Regions from separate parts of the Paenibacillus sp. J22P169 genome, predicted to be linked through region 3. Evidence: riboswitches for the same ligand, from Rfam matches in the RefSeq annotation. Region 3 holds a riboswitch; each other region holds the start of a gene.
What was found. A riboswitch is a leader RNA that binds a small molecule or an ion and turns the genes downstream of it on or off. The one in region 3 is predicted to bind cyclic di-GMP.
Positions count from the first base shown of each region.

Region 1 (5,162 bases), on a different contig from region 3:
GCCTAACGCACCGATTTCTAACACCCGCTTCGCACCTATCATCCTAACCATCATGGTTAACAGTCTGCCATATCCTGGCGCGATGGAGATCTCGGGCATGTTGTGAGCAACAATGACCTCCTTCACCTTTGTTAGAACGGCATCTTCCTCGTATAAACCTTCCATGTAGCTTTCGGCTGAGATGGTTTCCATGTATTTGTCCTCCTAAAATCGCATCATTCGAATGATCTTTGTGCTGCTCGTTTGTAAGTGTAACCTATTTGTCCTATACTTGTTAATTGTATGAGTTTTCTGAGCGTTGTACAACCCGGATGGAAGGACTATACCTATGCCACAAAAAATTGAACTAATCGCCACTTGCCCGATGGGACTTGAGGCAATCGTCGCCCGTGAAATCCGTGATCTCGGCTATGAGGAAATGACCGTCGAGAATGGACGTGTTCGTTTCTTTGGTGACGAATTAGCTATCTGCCGCACTAATCTTTGGCTGCGAACGGCAGATCGCGTCCTCGTACTTATGGGGCAATTCAAAGCAACCACCTTCGATGAGCTATTCGAAGGCACCAAAGCTCTGCCTTGGCCAGACTGGATTCCAAACGATGCCGAATTCCCTGTTGAGGGTCGTTCCCATAAGTCACAGTTATCCAGCGTTCCTGCGTGCCAAGGGATCGCCAAGAAAGCCGTCGTCGAGAAAATGAAGCTTCGCTACGGCACCGAGTGGTTCCCCGAGAACGGGGCACGCTACGTAATCGAGGTCGCACTTCTGAACGATATCGCGACATTAACGATTGACACAACCGGACCAAGCTTACACAAACGCGGCTACCGCAAGCTCGTGACCGAAGCGCCGCTGAAGGAAACCATGGCTGCAGCCATGATCATGTTGAGCCGCTGGAACGTGGATCGGCCGCTTTACGACCCGTTCTGCGGGTCGGGGACCATCCCGATTGAGGCTGCGATGATCGGTTGGAACATCGCGCCAGGCCTGCGGCGCAGCTTCCCTAGCGAAGCTTGGGGGAACATCCCCCGCAAGCTTTGGGACAAAGCCCGCGACGAAGCCTTCGACGCGGTGAAAGACAACGTGCCGCTGCACATCGTCGGCAGCGATATCGACCCTGCTGCCATCGAAGTGGCAGAGGCGGCCGCCAAGGCAGCTGGACTGACGAAGCAGTTCCAGCTAAAGGTTGAGCCGATCGCCAAGGCGCGCCCGCGCGGCGACTATGGCTGCTTGATCACCAACCCGCCGTACGGCGAGCGTCTTGGTGAAGCACCGGATGTTGAGCTGGCGCTGCGCGAGCTCGGCGCATTAACGCGTCCGATGCCGTCGTGGAGCCTATTCATCCTAAGCCCAAGCACACAACTCGAACATTATATGAACCGCCGCGCCGACAAGAAGCGCAAGCTGTTCAACGGACGGATCGAGTGTAATCTGTTCCAATATCTAGGTCCCTTGCCTCCGCGCAGAAGAGACTAGTTAAACAAAATCCCTCACAATGACCTCTATTCTCGCTTGCATTCGTCAGCAGCCAGACCGAGCCTTGTGAGGGATTTCTGTTATCCTGATGTTCTGTTATTGATGTTCTGTTACTGATGTTCTGTTACTGATGTTCTGTTACTGATGTTCTGTTATCCTGATGCTCTTTTATTCAACAACCTCTACCAACTCCAATGGCAGCCCATCAGGATCAGCGAAAAACGTATAAAGATTCCCTGTGATTGGATCAATGCGAACAGGCTCAACCGCGATGCCCTTCGCTTCGAGTTCTTGTACACTTTGCTCCATGTCTGTAACAACAAAAGCCAAATGCCGTAAACCCCGCGCCTCTGGTTGATTCACACGTAAGGGCGGATTCGGAAACGAGAACAATTCAATCTCTTGCTCGGTTTGCCCAATACGCAAATCCAATTTATACGAATCTCTCTCAGCGCGATAGGTTTCCTGAATGACCGTGAGTCCCAGTAGCTCCACATAGAAATGCTTGGAGTGCTCGTAATTCGAACATATAATTGCAACGTGATGCATCTGCTTTAAATCCAATTTGATCATACCTCCCGACAAAGAAAAAAACCGCATGCTGGGCTGCTCCCATCCTGCGGCTTATCCTCTTATTTTACCCTGCTGCTTGCATGGTTTCAACAATTTTATGTAGAACTTCATCAGCATGCTCGTATGCGACTTGGCAAGTACCTGCAGCGTGGTGTCCGCCTCCGCCATTTTGAAGCATCAAGTCACCAATGTTCGTTAACGCTGTACGATTGACAATGCTGTGACCACATGCGAATACGCAGTTTTGTTTATTTCGGCCATCCACGATCCAAATCGACGTATTTTGCTCTGGATGGAGCGCATAAACCATAAAACGATTGCCTGGATATATCGTCTCTACATCGCGAAGGTCCGTAATAATAACATTGCCTTCTACCCGCGTGTAGGTTTGCAGCATGTCCCTGTAAAGGGCATCCAACTCAAAGTAACGAGCTACACGCTCTTTGACATCTGGCAGCTCCATAATCTCGCTAACGGACTTCGTTGCACAATGTGCAACCAGATCCTCCATCAACTGATAGTTGCTGATTCGGTAATCCCGATAACGCCCCAACCCTGTACGAGCATCCATGATAAACGAAAGCAAATCCCACCCGTTCGGATTCAAAACATCTTCTTTGCTAAACTGAGCAGAGTCCGCTTTATCTACACCTTGCATAATATCGTCGATATCACGGAAGGTTTCTTTGCCGCCATAGTAATCATAGACAACGCGTGCGGCGCTTGGAGCGAGCCGAGTTTCCCCTTTAAACGAAACCTCTTCACCCATCCGTGTCAGTTCACTTGCATGATGATCAAACCATAATCCGCAGCCTGGAACATAAGGCACATTGGCCAAAATATCATTCTCATTTACTTCAATAAGGCCGTCCTGCATATCTTTGGGATGGACAAATTTCATTTCATCCACCATGTTTAATTGTTTGAAGAGCATCGCGCATACTAAACCATCGAAATCAGAACGTGTGATTAATCTCATGCCATGCATCTCCTTTGATATAGTTCTTAAGAACTACGAGTTATGATGGTCATATTATATCAGCTAGTGTCGATACGTGACAATGAGAAAATCACTCGCCATACGCATGGCATGATTTCTGATTATAAAAAAAAGAACGATTCACCTAAATAGGTTGAACCGCTCTCAATTTGGAGGATAGGCACTGAAATAATCTTGTTAAAAAACCTTCGATTTGAGCCATTGGGGGCATTTTCACTGACAGCTTAACTTCGCCCTTCCAGTAGAAAATGAGAATGCTATTGTTTCTTCCGTGAAACATTTCAACATCCCAACAAGCTTCGTTCAATGCATATTCTTCTCGGTTTATCATGAGCTTAGGTCCATCCGTGGATGGCACCAAACGCGCAACATGGTTACCGCATAACGATGTTGCTTTCTGTTCATCCTGCAATTGCTCTTCCGATTTCATGCCGCTAGGGCCTCCTTCGTTCAACTTGTTCCATTTGTTTTAATTTGCTTCGCTATGACAGAGAAAAACCCCACCTTAGTGAACCGACTAGAGGGGTTCTTAAGTGAATTCCCAATCGTTCGGCGGCTGGCTGGCCGTTTGTCCTTTTCAGGAGAAGAGAGGCCCCTGTAGCTTTGCGTCACTGGCTTTCGCCAGCTTTGCCTTTATCGAGATGACTTACAAATTCTGATTAGATGAAGCGATAAACGAGACATCCTACACTCTCAAGAATAAGGGATGACGATTTGAATTCGAATAGTTCGCAGGAACTATTTTTACGAATTCCATCAAAATGTTTGCATTTTCGACGTTATTTTTACCGAATTTTGACGTTTTGTGCCTTTCCAATAGAAAATGGACCCTACCAAAGACAAAATAGCAATCACGAGAAAGAGCGTTTGACCTCCATATGAAACCAATAAGAAGCCGCCAATCCATGGCCCCATAAAATGTCCGATATTCGTTAACGTTTGAGCACCATAGTAGGTTCCACGCATTTGTTCAGGCGCCAGCTTATCAATCAACATGTTTGCTGCCGGATAGTTTAGAATTTCACCAAATGTGAAAATTCCCATGGAAATAATGAGCCATATGAGCGAGTGCGAGAAAGCAAACCCGATATCTCCTAATGCGAACATTAAATTCCCAACGACAATGGCTGTTAACGGTTTATACCTCTCCGCCCATTTACCGAGCGGTATCTGCATAACAATAACGACGATGGCATTGGCGCTCATGAGAATCGCAAACATTTTGACCCCATTAGCAAAATCTCTCTGGAGGTACTGCGACAACGTTACCATAACCTGAGAGTACCCAATCGCCCCGATAATTCCCCCGACAATGTACAAACGGAAGGTCATATCCTTACGAATGACTCCCCACGCCGAACGGAAAGTCACAATCGCTTTCTTCTCACCTTCGATTTTCTTAATGCCGAACTTAATAAGAAGTGCGTAAAGCGTAATGCCATAGATTAAATAAATAATACCCGTGAGCAAAAATGGCAAAGCTCCATTCATTGTCGCAAAGAATGCTCCCAACAATGGACCTACAGCCACACCTACGTTAATCGCCATGTATCGAAGTGAAAATACCTGCCTCCTTTTGGACGTCTCTGTGAGATCTGCCATTAAGGCTTGCGACACGGGCTCGTAGAATGAGCGGCAAAGTCCATTCAACATATTAAGCAGCATAAATAGGACTGGTAACTTCACTACGCCGAAGCCAAGGAATACGAATCCCCACCCGAAGAGCGCCGCGAGCATGATCACGCGTCGTCCAAAACGATCTGACAAGGTGCCCCCGACAAAACCGCCGAAAGTACCCGCTAAAGCCCCCATGCCAATGACGATCCCAATAAGCCCTGGGCTCATGTCCGAATGCTTAGCCAAATAGATCGCTAGAAAAGGTAAACTCATGGAGGACGCAGCCCGGGCCATGACCGTACCTAAGAGTAGCGTATGTACGATAGGATGATAGGATTGAAGAAAATAACGTATACGATTCATAGACGATGACTCCTCTCGCAGACACACGAATTACCCTACGGTTAATTAATTGACGCCGAATTTCAATTATACACGAAAAGCGCGGAATGTGTCGTAATTTCGAACTGGGAACTTCAGCTTTTTCTATGTGCCTTC
Region 1 covers NZ_JCAUAO010000001.1:2,674,917-2,680,078, forward strand. Annotated here, with positions in the region: gene AC58QG_RS12260 (O-methyltransferase) at 1-192, opposite strand, end outside; gene AC58QG_RS12265 (THUMP domain-containing class I SAM-dependent RNA methyltransferase) at 329-1,474, shown strand; gene gloA2 (SMU1112c/YaeR family gloxylase I-like metalloprotein) at 1,643-2,038, opposite strand; gene AC58QG_RS12275 (exopolyphosphatase) at 2,112-3,026, opposite strand; gene AC58QG_RS12280 (hypothetical protein) at 3,172-3,477, opposite strand; cyclic di-GMP riboswitch class I at 3,596-3,689, opposite strand; gene AC58QG_RS12285 (MDR family MFS transporter) at 3,804-5,027, opposite strand.
Region 1: it holds a riboswitch for cyclic di-GMP, as region 3 does, so the genes downstream of both, AC58QG_RS12280 (hypothetical protein) here and AC58QG_RS30150 (PilZ domain-containing protein) in region 3, are expected to answer to the same signal.

Region 2 (5,162 bases), on a different contig from region 3:
TTGGCTATAAAGTTACCCATTTGTTACAGATCATGAATGAAAAAATAGGGCAAACAGGGAATATTGTTGACACTGCCGTTGCCAACGGTGCCAATCAGGTTACCAGCATCCAATTTACAATGATTCAACCGGAATCCTATGAACTTCAGGCATTGTCGCTAGCCATTCGTAACGCGCAGCAGAAGGCTTTGACGATTGCGCATTCATTGGGGGCAACGCTTGCCTCTACCCCCTACCAAGTCAAGGAACTTTTCAAAACCTCGGAGCCAGCCCCCTATATGGTTTCCAAACTTGCGGCCAACGCAGCCACTCCAATCCAACCTGGACAGATCGAGTTTCATGCAAAAGTTCAATTGTGGTTTTATTTCGCTTAAAAACTGGTCTTCGTTCAACAAAAACTGATGCGCAACAAAAAGAGGAGTTCTGCCGCGAAGCAGACTCCCCACTGATTATTATATATTACATGACGTTAAGTTTGACGTGCGGCCTGTAACGTTCTCTTTTCATTTAGACCAAGAGTCCGAGCTGTTGACGTATGAATTTCATCAATAAGCTCAGGATGTTTCAGAAGTGACACACCATAACTCGGAATCATCTCTTTAATTTTCGGTTCCCATTCCTTGATATGTTCCGGGAAACATTTGGTTACTAGCTCTAGCATGACCGAAACCGCGGTGGAAGCTCCAGGAGAAGCCCCGAGCAAAGCCGCTAATGAGCCGTCAGCTGAACTAATAACTTCCGTACCAAACTGAAGCGTTCCTTTGCCAGCAGCAGTGTCTTTAATAACTTGTACACGTTGACCCGCTACAACTAGCTCCCAATCTTCACTTTTGGCACTTGGGATAAATTCCCGCAGCTCTTCCATGCGCTTTTCTTTCGATAACATGACTTGCTCGATCAGGTATTTGGTCAATGACATATTTTTGGCACCTGCCGACAACATCGTCACGAGATTATTCGGTTTTACCGAAGTAACCAAATCGAACATAGAACCGGTTTTCAAAAATTTTGGTGAGAACCCGGCAAATGGTCCAAATAACAACGACTTTTTATTATCGATAAATCGTGTGTCTAGATGCGGTACAGACATTGGTGGAGCTCCAAGCTTCGCTTTGCCGTACACTTTGGCATGGTGCTGCGCGACAACATCTGGATTATTACACACCATGAAAATTCCGCTTACTGGGAAACCTCCAATATTTCGCCCTTCAGGGATACCGGATTTTTGCAGTAGATGCAGACTTCCACCACCACCGCCGATAAAGACGAATTTAGCCGTATGGCGCTCAACACTACCGCTGTTGATATTACGTATTTTCAATTCCCAAGAGCCATCACCAGTACGTCTCATATTATCAACACTGTGTTTGTACTTGATATCGACGTTCTTAGTTTTTAAGTGATCGAACAGTATACGCGTTAAAGCACCAAAGTTAACATCCGTACCGGAGTCAATTTTGGTTGCTGCAATCGGTTCATTCGATGGACGATCTTTAATAATAAGTGGAATCCATTCCATTAGCTTTTTAGGGTCATCGGAATATTCCATACCTTGAAACAGGGAGTTATTCGACATGGCTTCATACCGTTTCTTTAAAAACGATACATTTTGTTTCCCAAGAACCATACTCATATGAGGCAATGGCATGATAAAGTCTTGGGGGTCACGAATTAGCTTGCTGTTTACAAGATAGGACCAAAACTGCATGGAATGCTGAAACTGTTCATTAATTTGGATTGCTTTACTAATATCTACAGATCCGTCTGGTTTCTCGGAAGTGTAATTAAGCTCGCACAGTGCTGCATGCCCTGTACCAGCATTATTCCATTCGTTAGAGCTTTCCTCTCCAGCTTTTTCGAGCTTCTCAAAGACTTTAATTTCCCATTCCGGCACTAATTCTTTCAGAAGTGTCCCTAAGGTCGCACTCATGATTCCAGCACCAATTAAGATGACGTCTGTTGTAGTTTGTCTGTTGCTCATTTTAACCATCCTTATACCCTGAAATTTACAGAAAGGATACAGGCGCGCCTGCTTAAGCGTAACAGCAAGCCAGGTCGCGGCCTAATCACACACCTTTTCTGGATCAACAATAAGCCTATCGATAAAATATTTATTTACTATTATATGATAGTTATAAGCCTTAGGACAAGAAGTGCAGGAAAGAAGTCTTATCGGAATTATGAATAATTACAAATTTTCCAATCTTCATCATTATCCTGCTCCTCATGTTGATAAACCATCCATCGTCTTTTTCTTATTTCTTAGCCAACATCATGAAATGCTTGTATCTGGGCGGATTCGTTGAAATGGCGACTAAGCCGTGTATTTTACCTAATGTGGTAAAAAAATGGGTCGACTTTACCTTTCTTAATTGAATTCGACAAAAGCACGCATTTATCGCTATATACAGGTAATTTTACCCTCCTCTATAATAGTTAAATAGTAATAGACTCAATGGGTACGGCACGGTATTTGAAGATCAAATTGAAAAGGGCAAATCATCGGAAACGATGAGACGCAAAGCCATGGCCTAACGCATTCCTCATGGAATGCTATGGTTGACAGGTTGCCGGATATGAAGGGATGATCCTTTATTCGGGATTGTCCTTTTTTTATTTCGGGAAACGGGTAGGAGGGGCTCTCATGCATCACTCGCTAGCGGAAAGTTATAATGTTGTACTTGTCTTACTTTCTTTCGTTATTGCGTTGCTTGCCTCATATACGGCTTTAAATTCAGCTCGGAAAGTGTCCACTTCAGAAGGATGGCATCAGAAAAGTTGGATACTTTGTAGTGCCCTTGTCATGGGTGTAGGCGTATGGTCCATGCATTTCATCGCGATGCTAGCTTATCATTTGCCCCATGGCGTCACGTATCATATTTCAATTGTCAGTATCTCTATTCTAGTAGCGGTCGGGGGTGCACTGATCGGTCTCCTAGTGGCCTTTCAAGCCAGCTCCATTCGTTCACGCTTCCTTATTGGAGGTACCTTCATGGGGTTAGCGATTAGCGGCATGCATTATATCGGTATGGCAGCTTTACAAAATGTGACCATCCACTATAGGCTCGTACCGTTTACGCTATCGATTGTGATTGCTATTTTCGCATCCATTACGGCGCTTTATTTCTTTTTTAAACGCAACCAACAGAGACTATTAACTAGCAGCCTGATCATGGGCACTGCTATTGCTGGGATGCACTATATGGGCATGTTATCGGCTGAGATATCGTTCCCTACGGTCATTCATCCTCATAGTGCCAATGCTATGAATATGGACTTCTATGTCGTGGCTATGTATGTGGCCTTTGGAACATTGCTCATCTTTGCAATCAGCTTTATTAGTTCTTTATCCGTAGATCGACGACTAGCCGAACAGATTGCGCTCAAAGCTTCCATTTTAGAATCAGCTATCGATTGTATCTTCATGTTTAAACCTCAAGGCTGGATCATAGAATTCAATCCTGCGGCAGAAAGTCTCTTCGGATACACGCGCAAAGAAGCGCTGAAACGTACATTATTCGATCTTCTATTGCCTTTCGATCAAGATGGACAAGATGCTGCTCTATTGTATCAATTGTTAAGTCTGAAGGCTGAATCCATCATTGGCAAACGATTCGAAATTACGGCCTACCGCGCTGATCGCAGTACATTTCCTGCTGAAATTATCATCACGGATATGGTGTATGGGGGGAAACCGATTTTCACGGCTTACCTCAGGGATTTAACTGAAAAAAGGAAGTCGGAAGAACTCATCCATCAGTTAGCGTACTTCGATTATTTGACCGGATTACCCAATCGCAATCAATTAAATGAGCAGTTCCAACAGGCTCTTTCCCATGCGCAGAAATACCAGGAAACCTTAGGCGTTGTGTATTTGGATATTTACCGATTCAAATGGATTAATGATTCTTTCGGTCATCTGGTTGGGGATCATACCTTACAGAAATTTGCTTCCATACTTTCGAGTAGTTTACAGGAAAAGGGCTCGGTCTTCAGACTTAGCGGGGATGAATTCGTCATCTTACTTCCCCAAGGGAATCAAGTATCCCTGATCGAACAAGCTCAGACCATCATCACCTTGCTGAAAATGCCTTTTCGTATGGAAATCGGTGATATTTACGTTTCTACAAATATGGGGATTTCCATGTATCCCTACGATGGAGATACCTTGGAACAATTGCTCAAACATGCAGATCAAGCCATGTATGCAGCCAAGGAACAAGGTCGAAATAATTTCCAATTTTATAAGAAAGGCATGCAAATGAAAGTTTCCCAGCGAACTGTGTTTGAACAATATTTGCAAGGCTAACCTCCTCCTCTGATTATTCTCCCCCCTTTCAGGGCACGCTAAACCGCATGGTAATGTAAGGGAATTGGGGGAATTGGCATGATCGAGCGCATCCGTGCTGAGTTGAACAATCCAGCTGACCTATTCTATGACACCCTAGACAATGGCTATATGCAAATGGAAGTGATCTACTTCCCATCTCTTTGTGATCTGGCTTTAATCAAAAATGGATTAACGGTTCCTTACTCTTACTGCTTTAATCCAGAAGAATTCGATCGCATGATTCATGCGAACCCTGCTTTTAGCAAAGACAATCAGCCCGATCACTGGACTCGGTTGTTGCTGAAAGGCACAGTCCTCTTTCAAATCGAAGATCAGGTCTACCGCTATGACGTGCAGCGAAAGTTCCAGGACAAGCCCGATACCGTTCAGGTGGAGGTTGCCATTCAGGGGCCTCAGAGTGCGCTGACCGAAGATTTGGATTTAAATATTAGCCTCGTTCGGATGCGTTATAATGCGCCTTCCCTTTGCGTAGAAACACATACGATTGGAGAAATTTCGAACACGCGAGTTACCGTTCTATATGACAAAAATCTGGTCAATGAAGATGTACTTGGACTATTAAACGAGCGGATCTCCACCATTCAAATCAAAATTCTCCAAGCTACCGGCCAGCTCATGCAGTCGCTATCGGGACGGAGACATCGGTTTTTCCCCATCATCCTCCAAACGGAGAGGCCAGACCGTATCGCAGCCACGCTCGAACGAGGGAAAATTGCCCTTCTACAGGATGGAAGCCGCTTCGGGCTTGTTCTTCCTGTACGGCTCTTTGATTTCCTGCATGCGATGGATGATGACTATGAATCCTATTGGA
Region 2 covers NZ_JCAUAO010000003.1:90,877-96,038, reverse strand. Annotated here, with positions in the region: gene AC58QG_RS18300 (SIMPL domain-containing protein) at 1-374, shown strand, start outside; gene AC58QG_RS18295 (malate:quinone oxidoreductase) at 470-1,981, opposite strand; gene AC58QG_RS18290 (hypothetical protein) at 2,181-2,306, shown strand; cyclic di-GMP riboswitch class I at 2,484-2,575, shown strand; gene AC58QG_RS18285 (sensor domain-containing diguanylate cyclase) at 2,645-4,309, shown strand; gene AC58QG_RS18280 (spore germination protein) at 4,388-5,162, shown strand, end outside.
Region 2: it holds a riboswitch for cyclic di-GMP, as region 3 does, so the genes downstream of both, AC58QG_RS18285 (sensor domain-containing diguanylate cyclase) here and AC58QG_RS30150 (PilZ domain-containing protein) in region 3, are expected to answer to the same signal.

Region 3 (5,162 bases):
GCGCAACAGGGACGTTAGCGAATAAGGAAAGCAAGGAGAGCGAGAATTTGTCTGCTCCAAGCTGCATGGCATATACCGGTGTGAAGCCGAAGACCGTAGCAAATATCAGCACCTGTGATAGAATAGCGAGCAAAGAAACGAAGAGAAGTGTGCGATCTGTCGCCACGTTGCCAATACCGCGCAAGGTAATCTTGGGTGCGTCTTTCTCGACTTTTTCGATGAGGAAGAAAGAGCCGATCATGCCTAATACGCCAAGCACAGCACCAAGAATGAAAACCGACTCCCACCCCAGCTTGTCTGCTGCCCATCCTGCACTAAGGATGCCTAGCACCTGACCAAGTGAGTTAAAAAAGGAGATCGTGCCAATCGCTTTCGTAGACTCTTCATGCTTGTAATAGCTCGTGAATAGCACCGTAAAATCAACCCAAGTGGCTGCGGCTGCGCCTGCAAGTGCGCGAAGAATCAAGATCCAGGTAAAATCGTGCGTGAACCACAGTCCGAGTCCGGTAATGGCGGTGAAGAGAAGGCCGAAGGTGATGAACAGTCTTCTTTTATGAAATCGATCCGACATAATGCCTACGGGGATGCGGAGCAGCATCTGCGAGATGCCGTACATGCCTACAATCCATCCGGCTAATTGGTGGCTCCCCCCGAGGAACTCCACGTAAGGCGCCATGATCGGAACGCTAGTGTACATCGACATCCAGAAGAGCATCGTGACCACACAGAAGAGCGGGATACGATAGGATGAAATAGAACGAGTTGTCATCGGAGTGAGGACTCCTTTCAATTATGAATCCATAACAAAGAAAGGGATTGCCAACCTGAGTTGAAATCCCTTTGTACGTATGTATGTTTAAAAGAACTATACGCGCCCGATACGATTCGAACGTACGACCTACAGTTTAGGAAACTGTTGCTCTATCCTGCTGAGCTACGGGCGCATAGTATCGTCATTCTAACACGAGATGTTTTCGGGGTGCAACCCATTTTAACCCATGTGTATGCAGGAGGTTTCCTTTGAGCAAGGAATGTACATAGTGGATAAAGAAATAGATATAGCATTTAACGTAATTTGTTGTTAAACCAATAGAAAGTAGGTGTCGTATGGAGCAACGTCCCGTGATTCAACTCACCAGTTCCAAAGCTGAAACCGTACTTGATGTTATTTCCCTGTTCATAATCATAAGTATGATCGCTTATGTCGCCTACGTGTGGCACGATATGCCTGAGCGAATTCCGATGCATTTTAACGGTAAAGGGGAGATCGATGGTTGGGGGAACAAAATGAGCCTAATTGCCTTACCACTGATAGGCGTTATCAGCTACATTGGCTTGACCCTCCTAAGCAAGGTCCCTCACGTGTATAATTATCCGTCACCAATTACGCCACATAATGCCCGTGGACAATACCAGAATGCTCGTTTATTTATGAACAGTTTAAAAGCGGTGATTGTGATTCTGTTTGGCTTTATTGAATGGTCTGTTATCCAAAGTGCAAAAGAGGGCAACGCCGACCTCAATTGGTGGGTGTTAGGCTTCATTTTATTGATGCTGTTTGGCACGATCATCTTCTTCATCGTACGTTCGATACAATTAAAGTAAAGGAGGTGAGCGGAAATGACGGTTTATGTTGGTTTTCTGCGTGGGATTAATGTAGGAGGCAAGAACAAGATCAAAATGGCCGATTTGAAAAAGACGCTGGAGGCCTCAGGGTTAGCACATGTACAGACCTATTTGCAAAGCGGCAATGTGCTGTTCCAATCAGAGGAGTCCAGTGAAACGCTAAGACCGCGTATTGAAAAAGCAATCAGCGATGCGGTAGGCGTAGCGCCTACCGTTATTTTGCGTACCGCAACGGAGCTAGCTAAACTTGTAGCGAACTGCCCTTATGACGCAGAGGCTTTGTCCGAAGCAGAGAGCATTCAAATTTCCGTGCTAACGGAAGAAGCCCCGCAGCAGACATTCACCGACATCTTATCCAAAGGACAGAGTGAAGTGGATGAATTTCAAATACGGGGCTGCACGATATATTTTCTGTTTCGGCAAAGTGTGTTGGATTCGAAGCTGGCAAGCAACATTCAGAAGCTTGGCGACCAAACGACGACTCGTAATTGGAATACGATGAGCAAGCTCGTAGAGCTTGCAGAGGCCTTACAGCCAAGCCAATAAGCTGTCGGAAGGGCTAAACCTTTAAGCTTTTCCCCGTAATTTTCGGAAAAATTGCGTTAGCATCGTCGAACACTCTTCTTGCAAAACGCCACTCACCACATCGACACGATGATTGAATCGATCCTCCTGCAGCAAGTTCATCAACGTTCCCGCACAGCCTGCCTTCGGATCCACCGTACCGTATATCACCTGCGGAATTCGTGCTTGTACGATCGCACCTGCGCACATCGGACAAGGCTCCAGCGTCACATAAAGCTGGCAGTCCAAAAGGCGCCAAGCCTGCAGATGTTCGCTCGCCTGTTTAATGGCAATCATCTCCGCATGCGCGAGAGGATCTAGGGTTGTTTCACGTAAATTATAGCCGCGGCCAATGATTTGACCTTGATGGACGACGACGGCGCCAATCGGTACTTCGCGGATGGCTTCAGCTTTCAGCGCCTCGCCAATCGCTTCTTTCATCCAGGGGATATGTTGATCCACAGGGGGACACCTCGCAATAATAGTTTATCCACATGTGTATAAAAATCCGAACAAATATTCGTTGTTAACAAGCTGTGGATAACAATGTGGATAACTTATAAACCTGTGGATATTTAATCCACTACACATTCATACAATAAAAACATGGCCCATGCAAGGATTTTAGTTGAAAGAAATATCCAGGCTACGTATAATGGTGGTAATAGTGGGTCTTTTAGACCAGTTTGGCCCAAGGATAGATCATTAAGACCAGAAACAATATATCTACATAAATGAATAGCAGGGTTCGACAATGGCAAACTTGCTGAAAGGCAAGGACGCAAAGCTGAGGGTCTACGGTTCTTATGAACTATGGCAGCCTGGTTACCGAAAATCGATGCTTTTTTTGATTGCGGTGATAGGCTGTCCCTGTGTGGGGGCAGTCTATTTTGTGCGGAAAATTGTTATGAAATCCATCATTAAGGGAGGGTGAAGATGAGCATGGCGATGAAGCAGGATGCTTTGAAGCGATATGGGAGTAAAGAAGGATATGATGTGGAGGTATTAATTGATTGCCGAGCTGTAGTGGCGAAGGATGATTTCGTGGCAACAGGTATTCTTACCTATGCACAAGGAGACATTATGGAAATTGAGTTGCCGGAATATGAGGTATTTCAGCTTGGTGATAAGGCGAAATTGACGTTATACACCAAATCGGGTTTATTCGTTTTTCATTCGACAATCGTAGCTAGAGAGCCTGGTTCACTCATCGTGATCAATCCACCTGAGAATCGGAAGAAGTTTTCAGAGAAACGGGAGTTCCCGCGGGTAGAAGTGAAGAACATAGGTCACATAGCAGGATTCCAAAATATAACCCAAAAAGAGCAGCATCAATTGGAAAATCCAATTGGAATTTCGATAAAAAATATTTCCATGAATGGAATTGGCTTTACCATAAATGATAATTCGATGATCGATGGTATTCTTCACAAAAAATGTCTGCTGCAAGTCGAGCTGGATTTAGGCTTTGAAATGCCTTGCATGTTGGAAATTATAAGGAAAGAAAAGCAAGAGGACGTCTACTACTACGGGGCCAGCTTCGAGAGCGTTCCTGCGGAACAAAGCAATGCGCTGCGCGGTTTTATTCTGCGAAATCAGATCCAAACCTACTTCGAGCAGAAGCGGGATGAAGAGTTCAAAAAAGCAATGGAAAAAAAGTCTGCAGCCAATCAATAGCTTGCAGGCTTTTTTTTGCCCTCCAAGTACTATATAATAAGAAGGATGATTTTCGAAAATTAAGGAGTTGTAAACGACAATGGCTTTGAAAGCAGGTATCGTCGGTCTACCGAACGTAGGAAAATCGACATTGTTTAATGCAATTACACAGGCGGGGGCAGAATCTGCGAATTATCCGTTCTGTACGATCGATCCGAATGTTGGGGTAGTAGAAGTACCAGACGAGAGATTGCAGAAGCTGGTAGAAATCGTTGTGCCTAAGAGCATTGTGCCGACGGCCTTCGAATTCGTTGACATTGCGGGTTTGGTTAAGGGTGCGAGCAAAGGCGAGGGCCTTGGAAATAAATTTCTAGCACACATCCGTGAAGTCGATGCGATTGTGCATGTTGTGCGTTGTTTTGAGGATGATAATATTACTCACGTTTCTGGGAAAGTCGATCCGATTGGCGACATCGAGACGATTAATCTTGAATTGATTTTGGCAGACATTGAGTCGGTTGATAAAAAGATCGAGCGTTCACGCAAAAACCTCAAAGGCGGCGACAAGAAAGTTGTAGCTGAGGTTGAGTGTTTGGAACGTATCAAAGAAGCCTTATATAATGATATGCCAGCACGCAGCTTGGATTTGACAGATGACGAGCGTCTTCTAGTTCGCGATCTTCATTTGCTGACGATGAAGCCAGTGCTCTACGCGGCAAACGTGAGTGAAGATGAAGTTGCAACTGCGGACGACAATGCATACGTTAAAATTGTGAAGGAATTCGCTGAGAAAGAAAACAACGAAGTTGTTTCTATTAGTGCGAAGGTTGAATCCGAAATCGCTGAGCTGGAAGACGAAGAAAAAGCCATGTTTTTGGAAGAGCTGGGACTTCAAGAGTCCGGCTTGAATAGATTGATCAAAGCAGCGTACAGAAAGCTAGGCTTGTACACGTATTTCACGGCTGGTGTTCAAGAGGTTAGAGCATGGACGATCCGTAAAGGAACGAAGGCTCCTCAAGCGGCTGGCGTGATTCATACGGATTTCGAACGTGGATTTATTCGTGCAGAGGTTGTTTCTTATAACGATTTGGCTGCTGCGGGATCCATGGCGGGAGCTAAGGAAAAAGGCCAAGTACGTCTTGAAGGTAAAGAGTACGTGGTTAATGACGGCGACGTTATGCATTTCCGTTTCAACGTTTAATTGTTAATAAAAATAAGAAAGGAGTGATCCCCTATGTTGGATCGACTTCAGTCCATTGTGGACCGCTATGAAAAACTAAGTGAGTTGCTGTGTGACCCGGATGTTACTAGTGATA
Region 3 covers NZ_JCAUAO010000010.1:15,907-21,068, forward strand. Annotated here, with positions in the region: gene AC58QG_RS30125 (MFS transporter) at 1-769, opposite strand, end outside; tRNA gene AC58QG_RS30130 (tRNA-Arg) at 871-944, opposite strand; gene AC58QG_RS30135 (DUF1648 domain-containing protein) at 1,108-1,605, shown strand; gene AC58QG_RS30140 (DUF1697 domain-containing protein) at 1,621-2,172, shown strand; gene tadA (tRNA adenosine(34) deaminase TadA) at 2,194-2,652, opposite strand; cyclic di-GMP riboswitch class I at 2,937-3,023, shown strand; gene AC58QG_RS30150 (PilZ domain-containing protein) at 3,127-3,867, shown strand; gene ychF (redox-regulated ATPase YchF) at 3,947-5,047, shown strand; gene prfA (peptide chain release factor 1) at 5,081-5,162, shown strand, end outside.